One region of the Pseudomonas sp. 10S5 genome, then DNA from elsewhere that is predicted to be linked to it. Evidence: predicted binding sites of a transcription regulator. Region 1 holds the regulator's gene; the other holds the start of a gene.
What was found. The regulator FliA, encoded in region 1, starts transcription of late flagellar genes. The targets are predictions, from matches to a motif close to CTAAAGTTTNNNNNNNNNNNGCCGNTAA.

Region 1 (6,866 bases):
GGATGTAGAGCCGCTGGAAGAAGGTGGTGTGATCGCCATGGTAGGCCCGGCTGGTATGGGCAAGACCACGACCCTGGCGAAACTGGCCGCACGCTATGTTTTGAAATACGGTCCTCAGAACATTGCATTGGTGAGCATGGATAGCTACCGGATTGGTGCTCAGGAACAGCTTAAAACCCTGGGTCGGATCCTCAATGTGTCGGTGACTCATATTGACCCTGGCCAGTCGTTGGGCCAAGCGTTGGAACCACTATTGCGCAAGCGAGTGGTGTTGATTGATACCGCCGGCCTGCAAGCCAGCGATCCAGCCCTGCGTATGCAGCTGGAAAGTCTTGCGGGTCGGGGTATCAAAGCACGTAATTATCTGGTGTTAGCAACTACCAGTCAGAAGCAAGTTCTAACTGCTGCATACCATAGCTACAAACGCTGTGGGCTGGCGGGCTGCATCCTCACCAAGCTGGACGAAACTGCCAGTCTGGGAGAGGTGTTGAGTTTGGCGATAAGTCATGAGTTACCAGTGGCTTATCTCACGGATGGACCGCGTATACCGGACGACTTGCATTTGCCGCGTAGGCACCAGCTGGTCAGTCGTGCGGTCAGCGTGCAAATGCAGGAAGAACCAAGCGAAGAAGCTATGGCGGATATGTTCGCGGATCTTTATCACAGCCCGAACAAGCGGGTTGGGTAAGGCAAGACATTGGAATGTACCTGCATCAAGGGGCGCCGACGTTGTTCCTACAACGCAAGCGCAATCGTTGATGTGGCCTCGGTCTAAGCAAGTCAAGGTAAAGAACTAAAATGGGTAGCATGCATCCCGTACAGGTCATCGCAGTAACCGGCGGCAAGGGTGGCGTTGGCAAGACAAACGTTTCAGTGAATCTATCACTGGCGCTGGCAGAGCTTGGCCGCCGCGTCATGTTGCTGGACGCCGATTTAGGTCTGGCAAACGTCGATGTCTTGCTGGGTCTTACCCCCAAACGGACGCTGGCCGACGTGATTGAGGGGCGTTGCGAGCTGCGTGATGTGTTGCTCCAAGGTCCTGGCGGGATTCGTATCGTGCCAGCGGCTTCAGGCACTCAAAGCATGGTTCACCTGACGCCTGCGCAACACGCCGGGCTGATTCAGGCGTTCAGCGATATTGGCGACAACCTCGACGTACTAGTGATTGATACAGCAGCCGGTATTGGCGAGTCAGTGGTAAGTTTCGTGCGCGCAGCTCAAGAAGTGCTGCTAGTGGTGTGCGATGAGCCAACGTCTATTACTGACGCCTACGCATTGATCAAGCTGCTGAACCGCGACTACGGCATGAATCGGTTCCGAGTGTTGGCCAACATGGCACAAAGCCCTCAGGAAGGCCGCAATTTGTTCGCCAAGTTGACCAAGGTCACAGATCGCTTTCTCGACGTTGCCTTACAATACGTCGGCGCGGTGCCCTACGACGAGTGCGTACGCAAGGCCGTGCAAAAGCAACGGGCAGTTTACGAGGCTTTTCCACGTTCCAAATGCTCCTTGGCTTTCAAGGCCATCGCGCAGAAAGTCGATTCCTGGCCGTTGCCAGCCAATCCGCGTGGACATCTTGAGTTTTTCGTTGAACGGCTCGTACATCAGACGAGTGCAGGACCGGTCCTATGACAGCCAGCGGCTATCGCATGTACAGCAAGGCGTCCAAGGACTCCCAGTACGAGCTGATCGAGCGGTATGCGCCGCTGGTGAAACGTATCGCCTATCACTTGCTGGCCCGTTTGCCAGCCAGTGTACAAGTTGAAGACCTGATCCAGGCCGGCATGATTGGTTTGCTTGAAGTTTCGACCAAATATGACGCCACCAAAGGCGCAAGTTTCGAGACTTATGCCGGGATTCGTATCCGTGGCGCCATGCTCGATGAAGTGCGAAAGGGCGATTGGGCCCCGCGTTCAGTGCACCGCAATACGCGCATGGTCAGTGACGCGATTAGATCAATTGAAGCTAAAACAGGTCGTGACGCTAAAGATCACGAAGTTGCGGCCGAACTCCAATTGAGTCTTGATGATTATTACGGGATTTTGAACGATACCTTGGGCAGTCGATTGTTCAGTTTCGACGACCTTTTACAGGACGGCGAACACGAAGGGCTGCACGAGGATGGCGCAAGCGCTCAGCTTGAGCCATCACGCGATCTGGAGGATGAACGCTTCCAGGCCGCGTTAGCGGATGCCATAGCCAATTTGCCGGAGCGTGAGCGTCTGGTGTTGGCGCTGTACTACGACGAAGAGCTTAACCTCAAAGAAATTGGTGAGGTATTGGGGGTTAGCGAATCGCGGGTCAGTCAGTTACACAGCCAGTGCGCAGCTCGTTTGCGAGGGCGTTTGGGAGAATGGCGAGCGCGTTGATGGGCAAAGCGTGACCCCTATTGGTCGCGGATTGTCCGTAAGCCGGCTGTGCAAAGCGTTGCGTGCGAAGCATAAGACTAGGCGGAAGCCGGTCAGAAAGTCCCTTGGGCCTTTCTGTGCCGATTCCGGCGTGTTGATTTACCAAGCCCGTCGTCGTTTTCGTGCAGCCCAGGTGTGCTGTGCCGGTTTTGATTGAACAGCGTATTCAGGTGCTGAATGCGTTAAAGACTGCTTGGAGGTCGACTTGGACAAAAACATGAAAATCCTCATCGTTGATGACTTCTCAACGATGCGGCGGATCATTAAAAACTTGTTGCGTGACCTTGGGTTCACCAACACGGCAGAAGCGGACGACGGGACTACTGCGTTGCCGATGCTGCAAAGCGGTAACTTCGACTTTCTGGTGACTGACTGGAATATGCCTGGCATGTCCGGTATCGATTTGTTGCGCCACGTACGCGCAGATGATCGTCTCAAACACTTGCCAGTATTGATGGTGACGGCCGAGGCCAAACGTGACCAAATTATCGAAGCCGCTCAGGCTGGTGTTAATGGTTATGTGGTCAAGCCCTTCACGGCCCAAGTGCTGAAAGAAAAGATCGAAAAGATCTTCGAGCGCGTCAATAGCTGATGTCCGCCGCGGGGGCTCTATGGAGCACACAGATTCAACCGAGGCCGACTTCGAGTCGACCCTGAAGAAACATGCACACGAGTTGGTCGAAAGCCTTGAAAAAGGGCGCTTTGGCGACGCGGTACAAATTATTCACGAGCTAAACCAGACACGTGACCGGGGCCTGTATCAGGAAGTCGGCAAACTGACCCGTGAGCTGCACAATGCGATCGTCAATTTTCAAATTGACCCGAACATGCCGCAAGCCAAAGAAGTTTCTCAGATTACTGATGCTACTGATCGTCTGTCTTATGTGGTCCGGCTGACTGAAAATGCGGCTAACCGCACAATGGATCTGGTAGAAGAAAGCACGCCACTGATGAGCGGGCTGAGTACTGAAGCCAGTGCCTTGAGTGAGGATTGGGCGCGTTTTATGCGTCGCGAAGTCGGTGCCGAAGAGTTTCGCGAACTGGCTCGACGTGTCGAGGGTTTCTTGGCGCGTACCGAGAAAGACAGCCGCGAAGTCTCCGCCCACCTCAACGATATTTTGCTGGCTCAAGACTTCCAGGACCTCACCGGTCAGGTGATCAAGCGCGTTACGCAACTGGTTACGGAAGTGGAAAGCAACTTGCTCAAACTGGTGCTGATGGCCAGCCAAGTCGATCGCTTTGCAGGGATCGAACATGACCATCAATCGATCCGTACAGAACAAGATCAAGAAAAAAATCTGTCTCAGGGTGAAGGTCCGCAGATTCATGCCGATAAGCGTGAAGACGTTGTATCCGGTCAGGATGATGTTGACGATCTGCTATCCAGCCTGGGCTTCTAGGTCGATTGATTGAATTTTTAGGGAGCACCCAATGAGCTTCGGCGCCGATGAAGAGATCCTTCAGGATTTTCTGGTAGAGGCCGGCGAAATTCTCGAGCAATTGTCCGAGCAACTGGTCGAGCTGGAAAGCCGTCCTGATGATGCGGAGTTGCTCAATGCGATTTTTCGCGGTTTTCACACTGTAAAAGGGGGCGCCGGCTTCCTCCAACTCCATGAGTTGGTGGAGTGCTGCCACATCGCCGAGAACGTCTTCGATATCCTGCGTAAGGGCGAGCGTCGCGTCGACTCGGAATTGATGGACGTAGTTTTGGAGGCGTTGGATGCAGTCAACGCGATGTTCACCGAAGTGCGTGAACGTACCGATGTGACCCCGGCCACTCCAGAATTGCTCGCCGCATTGGCACGTCTGGCTGAGCCGGTCGCCAAAGCAAGTATTGCCGCCGTGCCAGTCAGTGTTGAGCCGACACCGGCCGACACCCCTGTGGACATCACCGATACCGAATTCGAACAATTGCTCGATTCGCTCAATGCGGTCAAAGCGCAAGCGGAAGCCTCGGCATCAGTTCCAACAGTGGCGGTTCCGGTCGCAGCGTATGCCGGTGGTTCTGCTGCCAGCGACGAGATCAGCGACGCTGAATTTGATTCGCTGCTCGATCAGTTGCATGGCAAAGGCAAGTTTGCCGCCGATGCAAAACCTATCACGCCTGTGGCTATGGTCGCCGCCCCCGTTAGCAATGACATAAGCGACGACGAGTTCGAAGCGTTGCTCGATCAGTTGCATGGCAAGGGGGCGTTCGCTGCAGATGCACTGGCAGTCACGGCACCGGCAGCCGTCGCTGCGCCAAACAAAGCGCCCGGTGGCGATCAGATTTCCGATCACGAATTCGAGTCACTGCTGGACGAGCTGCATGGCAAGGGCAAGTTCGAGCCTGAAGCGGTCGCGAAGATCGCCGCATCGACGCCCGCCGCTGCCCCCGTGCCCGTCGCTGCTCCTGTCGCGCATGTGCCCGAGCCTGTCAGGGCAGTCGCTGCCCCGGCCAAAGCCGCGCCGGAAAAACCTGCAGCCTCTGAAGCTGAAACCACCGTGCGAGTCGATACCGCACGCCTCGACGAAATCATGAACATGGTGGGCGAGCTGGTATTGGTGCGTAACCGCTTGGTTCGTTTGGGCCTCAATAGTGGCGATGAAGCCATGTCCAAGGCAGTGTCGAACCTGGACGTGGTTACCGCAGATTTGCAGACCGCGGTGATGAAAACGCGGATGCAGCCGATCAAAAAAGTTTTCGGACGCTTCCCGCGGTTGGTCCGAGATCTTGCGCGTCAGTTGAAGAAAGAAATCAACCTGGAACTGGTGGGCGAAGAAACCGATCTGGACAAGAACCTGGTTGAGGCGCTTGCAGACCCGTTGGTCCACTTGGTGCGCAACGCGGTCGATCATGGTATCGAGTCCCCGGAGGAGCGAGAGGCGTCGGGCAAGGCGCGTTGCGGTCGCGTGATTCTTTCGGCGGAACAAGAAGGCGACCATATCCTGCTGTCGATTTCCGATGACGGCAAAGGTATGGACCCTGGTGTTTTGCGTGCCATCGCCGTGAAGCGTGGCGTGATGGACAAAGATGCCGCTGACCGCTTGAGCGACACCGACTGCTACAACTTGATTTTCGCGCCGGGTTTTTCGACCAAAACCGAGATTTCCGACGTGTCAGGGCGTGGTGTGGGCATGGACGTGGTGAAAACCAAAATCGCCCAGCTCAATGGTTCGATCAATATCTACTCGACCAAGGGCCAAGGTTCGAAAATCGTCATCAAGGTGCCGTTGACCTTGGCGATTATGCCGACCCTGATGGTGATGTTGGGCAACCAGGCATTCGCTTTTCCATTGGTCAACGTCAACGAGATTTTCCATCTCGACTTGTCGCGAACCAATGTCGTCGATGGCCAGGAAGTGGTCATCGTTCGTGAAAAAGCCTTGCCGTTGTTCTACCTCAAACGCTGGCTCGTCGCTTCGGCTGCCCATGAAGAACAACGGGAAGGTCATGTCGTGATTCTCTCCGTGGGTACTCAGCGCATCGGCTTCGTTGTCGATCAGCTGGTGGGCCAGGAGGAAGTGGTGATCAAGCCGCTGGGCAAAATGCTACAGGGAACGCCGGGCATGTCGGGCGCCACCATTACCGGTGATGGGCGGATTGCCTTGATTCTCGATGTACCGAGCATGCTCAAGCGCTACGCCGCTCGGCGTATTTGATTCTGGGTTTGCGGGTGGTGATAAACGCCCGCAATACCCTACGGAGTGTTTATGGTAGTTAAAGTGCTTGTGGTGGACGATTCTGGTTTTTTCCGCCGCCGCGTCTCGGAAATTCTTTCTGCTGATCCCAATATTCAGGTTGTCGGTACTGCAACTAACGGCAAGGAAGCAATCGAACAAGCGCTGGTTCTCAAGCCTGACGTGATAACCATGGACTACGAGATGCCAATGATGGACGGCATCACGGCCGTGCGACACATCATGCAGCGCATTCCGACACCAGTCCTGATGTTTTCCTCGCTGACCCATGAGGGCGCTCGCGTCACCCTGGACGCGCTGGATGCGGGTGCGGTTGACTTTCTGCCAAAGAACTTCGAAGACATCTCGCGCAATCCAGAGAAGGTCAAACAACTGCTGTGCGAAAAGATCCACACTCTGTCGCGCAGTCGGTTTAATGGCTATAGCTCACCGACCCCGCCAACCGCTGGGTCGGCTGTTTCATCGTCGTCCGGCTCAACCTCAACGGCCAGCGGTTTCAGTAACGCATCCGCTGCCCCTCGTAGCGTGCAGGCTAGGGCGGTAACTCCTCATACGCCTGCGGCTCATTATTCACCTGCCCCCAAGCGCAAAGCCTACAAGTTGGTGGCCATTGGTACGTCAACCGGTGGTCCCGTGGCGTTGCAGCGTGTGCTGACGCAATTGCCGGCGAACTTCCCGGCACCGATCGTATTGATTCAACACATGCCCGCAGCATTCACCAAGGCGTTTGCCGAGCGTTTAGACAAGCTGTGCCAGATCAGCGTGAAAGAAGCTGAA
Region 2 (6,866 bases), on a different contig from region 1:
AAACGCTGGCATACAGCTCGCGACGGAAGACCAACGGGATGTCATTGCAGAAAATATCCCGCAAAATTCCGCCAAACACCCCAGTAATCACCCCGCAAACCGAGGCCACCATCAAGCCGTTGCCGGTTTCCAGCGCCGTCATGCAGCCGATCAAGGTAAATGCCACTAGCCCCAAGGCGTCCAGCACCAAAAACAATGAACGCAAGTGACGCATCAACGGCGCGATGACGATCGTCATCAGAGCAGCAACGCTGGTCAGAATCAGGTATTCCGGGTGTTTGACCCACGTCAGCGGATAGTTTCCCAGCAGGACGTCGCGAACCGAACCGCCACCCAATGCCGTGACGCAAGCGATCAACACCACGCCAAACCAGTCCATTCCGCGGCGCCCCGCTGACAAGGCACCGGTCATAGCCTCTGCGGTTATGGCGATGAGATAAAGCATCAGCAACATGGCAGGGTCCCTGTAAAAAGGCGCGCAGTCTATTTGGGACTCAATAAGTTGGGTCCCAAATAGAATCTGCATCGTTCCGGTCTGAATGCCGATTACACCTTAATGAAGCGCTCACGGTAGTAGCGCAGTTCACCAATGGATTCGCGGATATCGTCTAGCGCCAAATGAGTGCCACCCTTTTTATATTTCAGTTCGGGCGCCCAACGTGCTGCCAGCTCCTTCAGGGTGGATACATCAAGGTTACGGTAATGGAAGTAGTTTTCCAGCAACGGCATGTGCCGATACAAGAAACGACGATCCTGGCAGATGCTGTTGCCACAAATCGGCGAGGTGCGCTCTGGAACCCATTGCTGGATGAACGCCAACGTCTGCGCCTCGGCTTCTGCGGCACTGATGCGGCTGTCGCGAACCCGTTGAACCAAGCCAGAACCGCCATGTTGACGCGTGTTCCACTCATCCATCGCCGCCAACGTCGCGTCGCTCTGATGCACAGCAATCACCGGACCTTCGGCCAGCGTGTTCAACTCGCTGTCGGTGATGATGGTCGCCATTTCGATAATGACGTCGGTATCAGGGTCCAAACCGGTCATTTCCAGATCGATCCAAATCAGATTTTGCGTGTTCTGCATGTCAGCGCTCCTCAACTTAGGCGCGCAGTTTAGCCTAGCCGAGCGTGCTAGACTCCTTCGCGTTTATCTAATCAGCTGCTTTATCAAATCGGAACACCCATGGCCAAACGCCAACTCAATCGTCGTCAAAACTGGCGCATCGAAAAGATTCAAGGCGAGCGCGCTGCGCGTGCTGCCAAACGTGAATCGGCAACCCTTGAAACCCTTGAGGGCGGTGACCTCGGTCCTGAGCAGACCGGGCTAGTCATCGCGCACTTTGGCGTACAGGTCGAAGTCGAAGTGCAAGAAGGTGAACAGGCCGGCCAGGTTTGCCGTTGCCACTTGCGCGCCAACCTGCCCGCTTTGGTTACTGGCGACCGAGTCGTCTGGCGTGCTGGCAATCAAGGCATCGGCGTCATCGTCGCGCAATTGCCGCGCACTACCGAGCTTTGTCGCCCGGACAGCCGTGGTCAGCTGAAGCCTGTGGCTGCCAACGTCGATATGATCGTAATCGTCTTTGCTCCCTTGCCTGAACCTCATGCCAACCTGATCGACCGTTATCTGGTTGCGGCTGAGCATGCAGGCATCCGCCCCCTGTTACTGCTGAACAAAGCGGACCTGATCGACGATCAGAACGCCCCGGCGCTGAACGCATTGCTGGCGGTTTACCGGCAGTTGGGCTATCCATTACTGGAGGTGTCTGCACACCAAGGCGACGGCATGCAACAGCTGCAAGATCAGCTGGATGGGCGAATCAGCGTGTTTGTGGGTCAGTCCGGGGTGGGCAAATCATCGCTGGTAAACAGCTTGCTGCCAGAAGTCGAAGCACGTGTAGGGCCGCTTTCGGAACAGTCCGGCCAAGGTACGCATACCACGACCACTGCCCGCCTGTTCCACTTCCCGCGTGGCGGCGATCTGGTCGACTCCCCTGGTATTCGCGAGTTTGGCTTGGGGCACGTCAGTCGCTCAGATGTGGAAGCCGGTTTTATCGAGTTCAATAACTTGATCGGCACCTGCCGGTTCCGCGATTGCAAACATGACCGTGAGCCCGGCTGCGCACTGCTCAAGGCCCTGGAAGAAGGTCGCGTGCAGCAGCAGAGGATGAACAGCTACCGCTCAATCATCGCCAGCCTGCCGGAAAACAGTTACTGACTCGGCCTGTCCAACGTTTTCTGTAGATGCCGCCTTGACCCTCACCACGTCACTGCCCTTCGCCAACAAGCTGGCTCTACAGAGAAACGGAACAAGAACTACTTTTTGGGCTGATCTATCTTCAATGCGTTGTCTTCAAAAATGTTGAGCTTTTGCCGAAGCTCATGTGGCTGCACAGCCTCATCGGGATTAACCGGAACCGGCGCGCTTGAGGCAGGAGCGTCCGGCGTCACGGGTCCGGTAGCGGGTGAAGGCGCGGGAGCGGTACCGTTCAGCGACGGTGACAATGTTCCGTCGATACGCTGCTGAGCTTTCTTCGTCAGTACAATAATGTCGATGCGACGGTTGATCGCGCTTTGCGGATGCTCCTTGTCGTACAAGGATGACGAGGCATAGCCTACAACCCTTGCCACCTGCGGTTCCGGATAACCACCTGCAACCAACGCCCGACGAGCCGCGTTAGCCCGGTTCGCCGACAACTCCCAGTTACCGAACTCGCCACTGACTGCGTAGGGCGTCGCGTCGGTGTGACCGCTAATGCTGATCTTGTTCGGCACTGCTTTAATGGTGTCGGCCATGGCCAACAAGATGTCTTCGAAATATGGTTTCAAGCGCGCACTGCCAATGTCAAACATCGGCCGGTTTTCCGCATCCATTATTTGGATGCGCAAACCATCCTGAGTAATCTCGAATTGAATCTGGTCCTTGAATTTCTTCAACTGCGGATTTTCATCGACCTTAGCCTGCAGCTCTTGCAAGAGCATATCCAAGCGTTCTTGCTCAACTTGTTCCGCCAGTGTTTCAGACTGGTCGGTCTCGGTCTTGATTTTATCCGGCTGCGGTTCGGACTTGACCTCAGGGTTGAGAGTCTTGTCCGGCGCCAGCGCGGGCGAGCCGCCCAAATCAATAACATAAGGCGTGCCGCTTTCGGTGAACCCTATAGGGTCTTTGAAGTACCCGGCAATCTGAATTTTTTGCTGAGGGGTTGCAGAGGACATCAGCCACAACACCAGGAAGAACGCCATCATCGCCGTCGCAAAGTCGGCGAATGCAATTTTCCATGCGCCGCCGTGATGCCCAGCGGCATAGCGCTTGACGCGCTTGACAATTATTGGCTGATTATTTTCCATGACTCAGCGACCGCGAACCGCTTGTTCAAGCTCACTGAAGCTAGGTCGGTGCTTGGGGTACAAGACCTTGCGACCGAATTCCACCGCCAGCGAAGGCGGCATACCGGACGCTGAGGCAACCAGCGAGGCCTTGATGGACTCGAACACATTAAGTTCTTCCTTGGCATCGTGAGCCAAGGACGTTGCCAACGGGCCAAAGAAACCATACGCAGCAAGAATACCGAAGAACGTACCCACCAGCGCCGCACCCACGTGCGTACCGATAGCAGCCTGATCACCATCACTCAACGACGCCATGGTCACCACGATACCTAGCACGGCCGCAACGATACCGAAACCGGGCATGGCGTCAGCAATACCGGTAACCGCGTGCGAAGGATGCTCAAGCTCTTCCTTCATGCTTTGCAGTTCCATGTCGAACAAGCCTTCAAGCTCGTGCGGCGCCATATTCCCTGATGACATGATCCGCAGGTAGTCGCAGATGTAAGCGGTCATACGCTCATCTTTGAGCACGCCAGGGTATTTAGCGAAAATGGGACTGGCCGAGGCGTCTTCGATGTCACCTTCAATCGCCATCATGCCTTCGCGGCGGCTTTTGTTGAGAATTTCGTAGACCAGACCCAGGATTTCCAGATAAAACGTGTGAGAAAATCGGGAGCTGAACATCTTCAGCGATTTCTTGATCACATGCATGGTCATGTAACCGGGGTTGGCCTGAAGAAATGCTCCAAAGGCGGCGCCACCGATGATCATGACCTCGAAAGGCTGGATCAATGCCCCGATCTTGCCGTGTGACAGGACGTATCCGCCGAGAACGCTCGCGAAAACGACAATAATGCCGATAATTTTAGCCATATAGAGAGAGTTCTTACTGAGTAGGGTTCGAGATCATGAGTGGAAGTTCTTGAAACTCTTCTTCTACTTATCGGCGTAAGTGCGCCAGACTATAGTCAGTTCAGGCGAAAAGCCAGTTCGACCCTAGTAGCAGGGCGCTTGCACTGACATGCCATGAGTGTTGCATCCAATATTTGTCCTAATTATTAGCCGTACAGGCCGCCTGCAATGCCACCAGAAGCATCAGCACCGCTCCCCATTCCACGCACCCTTGACGCATGGCACAAACAATTGGACGCGATTCGCCTGCCGGTACCAATCGACAGCCACGCCCAAGTACTGAGCGCGCTTGGTGATAACCGTCGGTCGCTACGCGACATCGCTGAATTGATGCAGGAAAGCCCTTCGTTGGTCCTCAGCGTTTTGCGCGAGGTCAACCATCACAGCATGGGCTTGAGCGAGCCAGCGGAAAGTCTAGAGGTGGCAATTAACCGTCTGGGTCTGAAGCGGACAGAAGAGCTCCTGCAACGTCTACCGGCCCTGGAGTTCGAAGATATTTCGCCGAATTTGCGACAATTTCAAATGATCAGCCAACATGCAATGCAGCAGGCCAACGGTCTGTTCGCCGGCCGCCTGGCGCGGCTATGGCAGGATATACATTGGGGTAGCCTGCTGTTTTTGTCTCCGCTCTGGCCGATGGCTCTCGCGCACCCGAAACTGCTTGAAGAATGGGAGCTACGCGTAATTCACAAAGGTGAGTCGGCGCGCATTGTCGAGAACGCATTGTTCGGGGTTAGCCTGCTCAAGCTATGCCAAAATCTGGCCGTCGCATGGCGTCTACCCATCTGGGTAACTCAGGGCTATAACGCGCTGATCAATGAGCGTCGGCTGCTGGTTAAAGCATTGCATATTGCTCGCGACCATCTGAATCCATTGCATCAGAGGCAATGCCTCGACGCAGACCCCGCACTGCGTCGCTGGCTTAATCAGCCCGCCAATACAATCCTTCTCGCAAACGGCATTGCATTGTCTGCACAACAAGCCTGGGACAGCCCGCACAGCCTGCGCTGGCAAACGCTGACCTGCCTTTACCTGCAAATTTCGCTGGATGAACTTCAACAGCAAGTACATCAACAAGCAGTACAAAGCGCTCGAAAACATTATGCGACAGGGCTATGGCACCCTGCCGAGGCGCTCATTTGGCCAGCGGAAACACGGCGTATTCATCGTGGAATGTTACCCGCCCCTCCACCCTCAGCCGAAGCTCTACACCAGTGGCGAAAGTATTGCACCGAGCTATTGGAGGAACCTAGTCGATTCAATAATGCCATGCACCTCACAACACTTGCCCGCGACGCACTGGTTGCCTGCGGTATGCAGCGCGTCATGCTGCTGATGATTGATCGTAATATGACTGTTTTACGTGTCCATCAAATTGCCGGGTTGGAAAAGGACGCCATGCACCTGACACTGGACATCGCGCAGAGTACGGTGTTGCAGCGCCTATTGGCTCAGCCGACTCAATTACGCCTGACGCCCGCGAATAATGCTCAATTTTCAGCTTTGCTGCCCGCAAGATTAAAAAGCCTGTTTAGCGGCGACCATTTATTGTTGCGCTCGCTCAGCAGCAAAGAGCGAGTGGTGATGTTGGTGTTTGCGGATCAGGGTGGTGGACCTCTTTCGGAAATCAGCGTCCAGGCATTCGGCAAAACCTCGCAATGCATCGAACGCGCACTTAGCAGCTTCAGCAATCGCAAAGTCTGAAGTCTCCGAATCAGGCGGTTGCCCCACGGGCGGCGTCGAAGGCCGGGCGGCATCTTGTAACGTAATTAAGTTAAGCCCGGTGCGCCTACGCGGGCGTCAGGCACAGCTGTCAGAGACGGCGATGGGATCTCTAAGCTACAATTCGCCTCTTTTTTCTGGAGATCTCACATGTCTGAATTCTCTAGCTTGCCGTTAGTCATAGAGCCCAGCGACTTGCTGTCCCGTCTTGACGCGCCTGAGTTGATCCTCATCGACCTGACCAGCAGCGCTCGCTATGGCGCCGGACATATTCCAGGCGCACATTTTGTTGACCCAAAACGCACCCAACAGGGGCAGGCACCGGCACCGGGGTTACTGCCCTCGCTCGCCCAACTGGAAGTGTTGTTCGGCGAGCTAGGGCATAACTCCAAAGCAGTTTATGTGGTCTACGACGACGAGGGTGGCGGGTGGGCCGGACGTTTCATTTGGTTGTTAGATGTGATTGGTCACTCGCACTACCACTATCTGGATGGCGGCCTGCACGCTTGGCTGGGTGAAGACCTGCCCCTGTCGACCGAGGCTCCAGAGACCGTTGGCGGCCCGGTGCCACTGACTTTGCACGGGGAACCCACTGCAACTCGCGAATATTTACAGAGTCGTTTGGGTGCGGCAGATCTGGCCGTCTGGGATGCACGCGGACCTACTGAATATTCCGGTGAAAAAGTCCTCGCGGCTAAAGCCGGTCACGTTCCGGGCGCAGTGAACTTCGAGTGGACCGCTGGCATGGACCCTACACGTAACTTGCGTATTCGTAAGGACATGCCGCAAATCCTCGAAAGGCTAGGCATTACCCCGGACAAAGAGATCATTACCCACTGCCAGACCCACCACCGATCAGGCTTTACCTATTTGGTGGCCAAGGCGCTGGGCTATCCCCGGGTAAAA

Region 2: motA (flagellar motor stator protein MotA) is a predicted target of FliA. The motif match lies at 4,267-4,294, and genes of this name have one in related genera.

Annotation. Positions count from the first base shown of each region.
Region 1 is NZ_JASJVL010000001.1:217,663-224,528, forward strand. It holds gene flhF (flagellar biosynthesis protein FlhF) at 1-688, shown strand, start outside; gene fleN (flagellar synthesis regulator FleN) at 799-1,632, shown strand; gene fliA (RNA polymerase sigma factor FliA) at 1,629-2,369, shown strand; gene QN378_RS01010 (chemotaxis response regulator CheY) at 2,626-3,000, shown strand; gene QN378_RS01015 (protein phosphatase CheZ) at 3,020-3,808, shown strand; gene QN378_RS01020 (chemotaxis protein CheA) at 3,840-6,050, shown strand; gene QN378_RS01025 (chemotaxis response regulator protein-glutamate methylesterase) at 6,102-6,866, shown strand, end outside.
Region 2 is NZ_JASJVL010000002.1:184,075-190,940, reverse strand. It holds gene QN378_RS02340 (trimeric intracellular cation channel family protein) at 1-454, opposite strand, end outside; gene orn (oligoribonuclease) at 547-1,083, opposite strand; gene rsgA (small ribosomal subunit biogenesis GTPase RsgA) at 1,183-2,214, shown strand; gene motB (flagellar motor protein MotB) at 2,313-3,344, opposite strand; gene motA (flagellar motor stator protein MotA) at 3,348-4,199, opposite strand; gene QN378_RS02315 (HDOD domain-containing protein) at 4,407-5,942, shown strand; gene rhdA (thiosulfate sulfurtransferase) at 6,111-6,866, shown strand, end outside.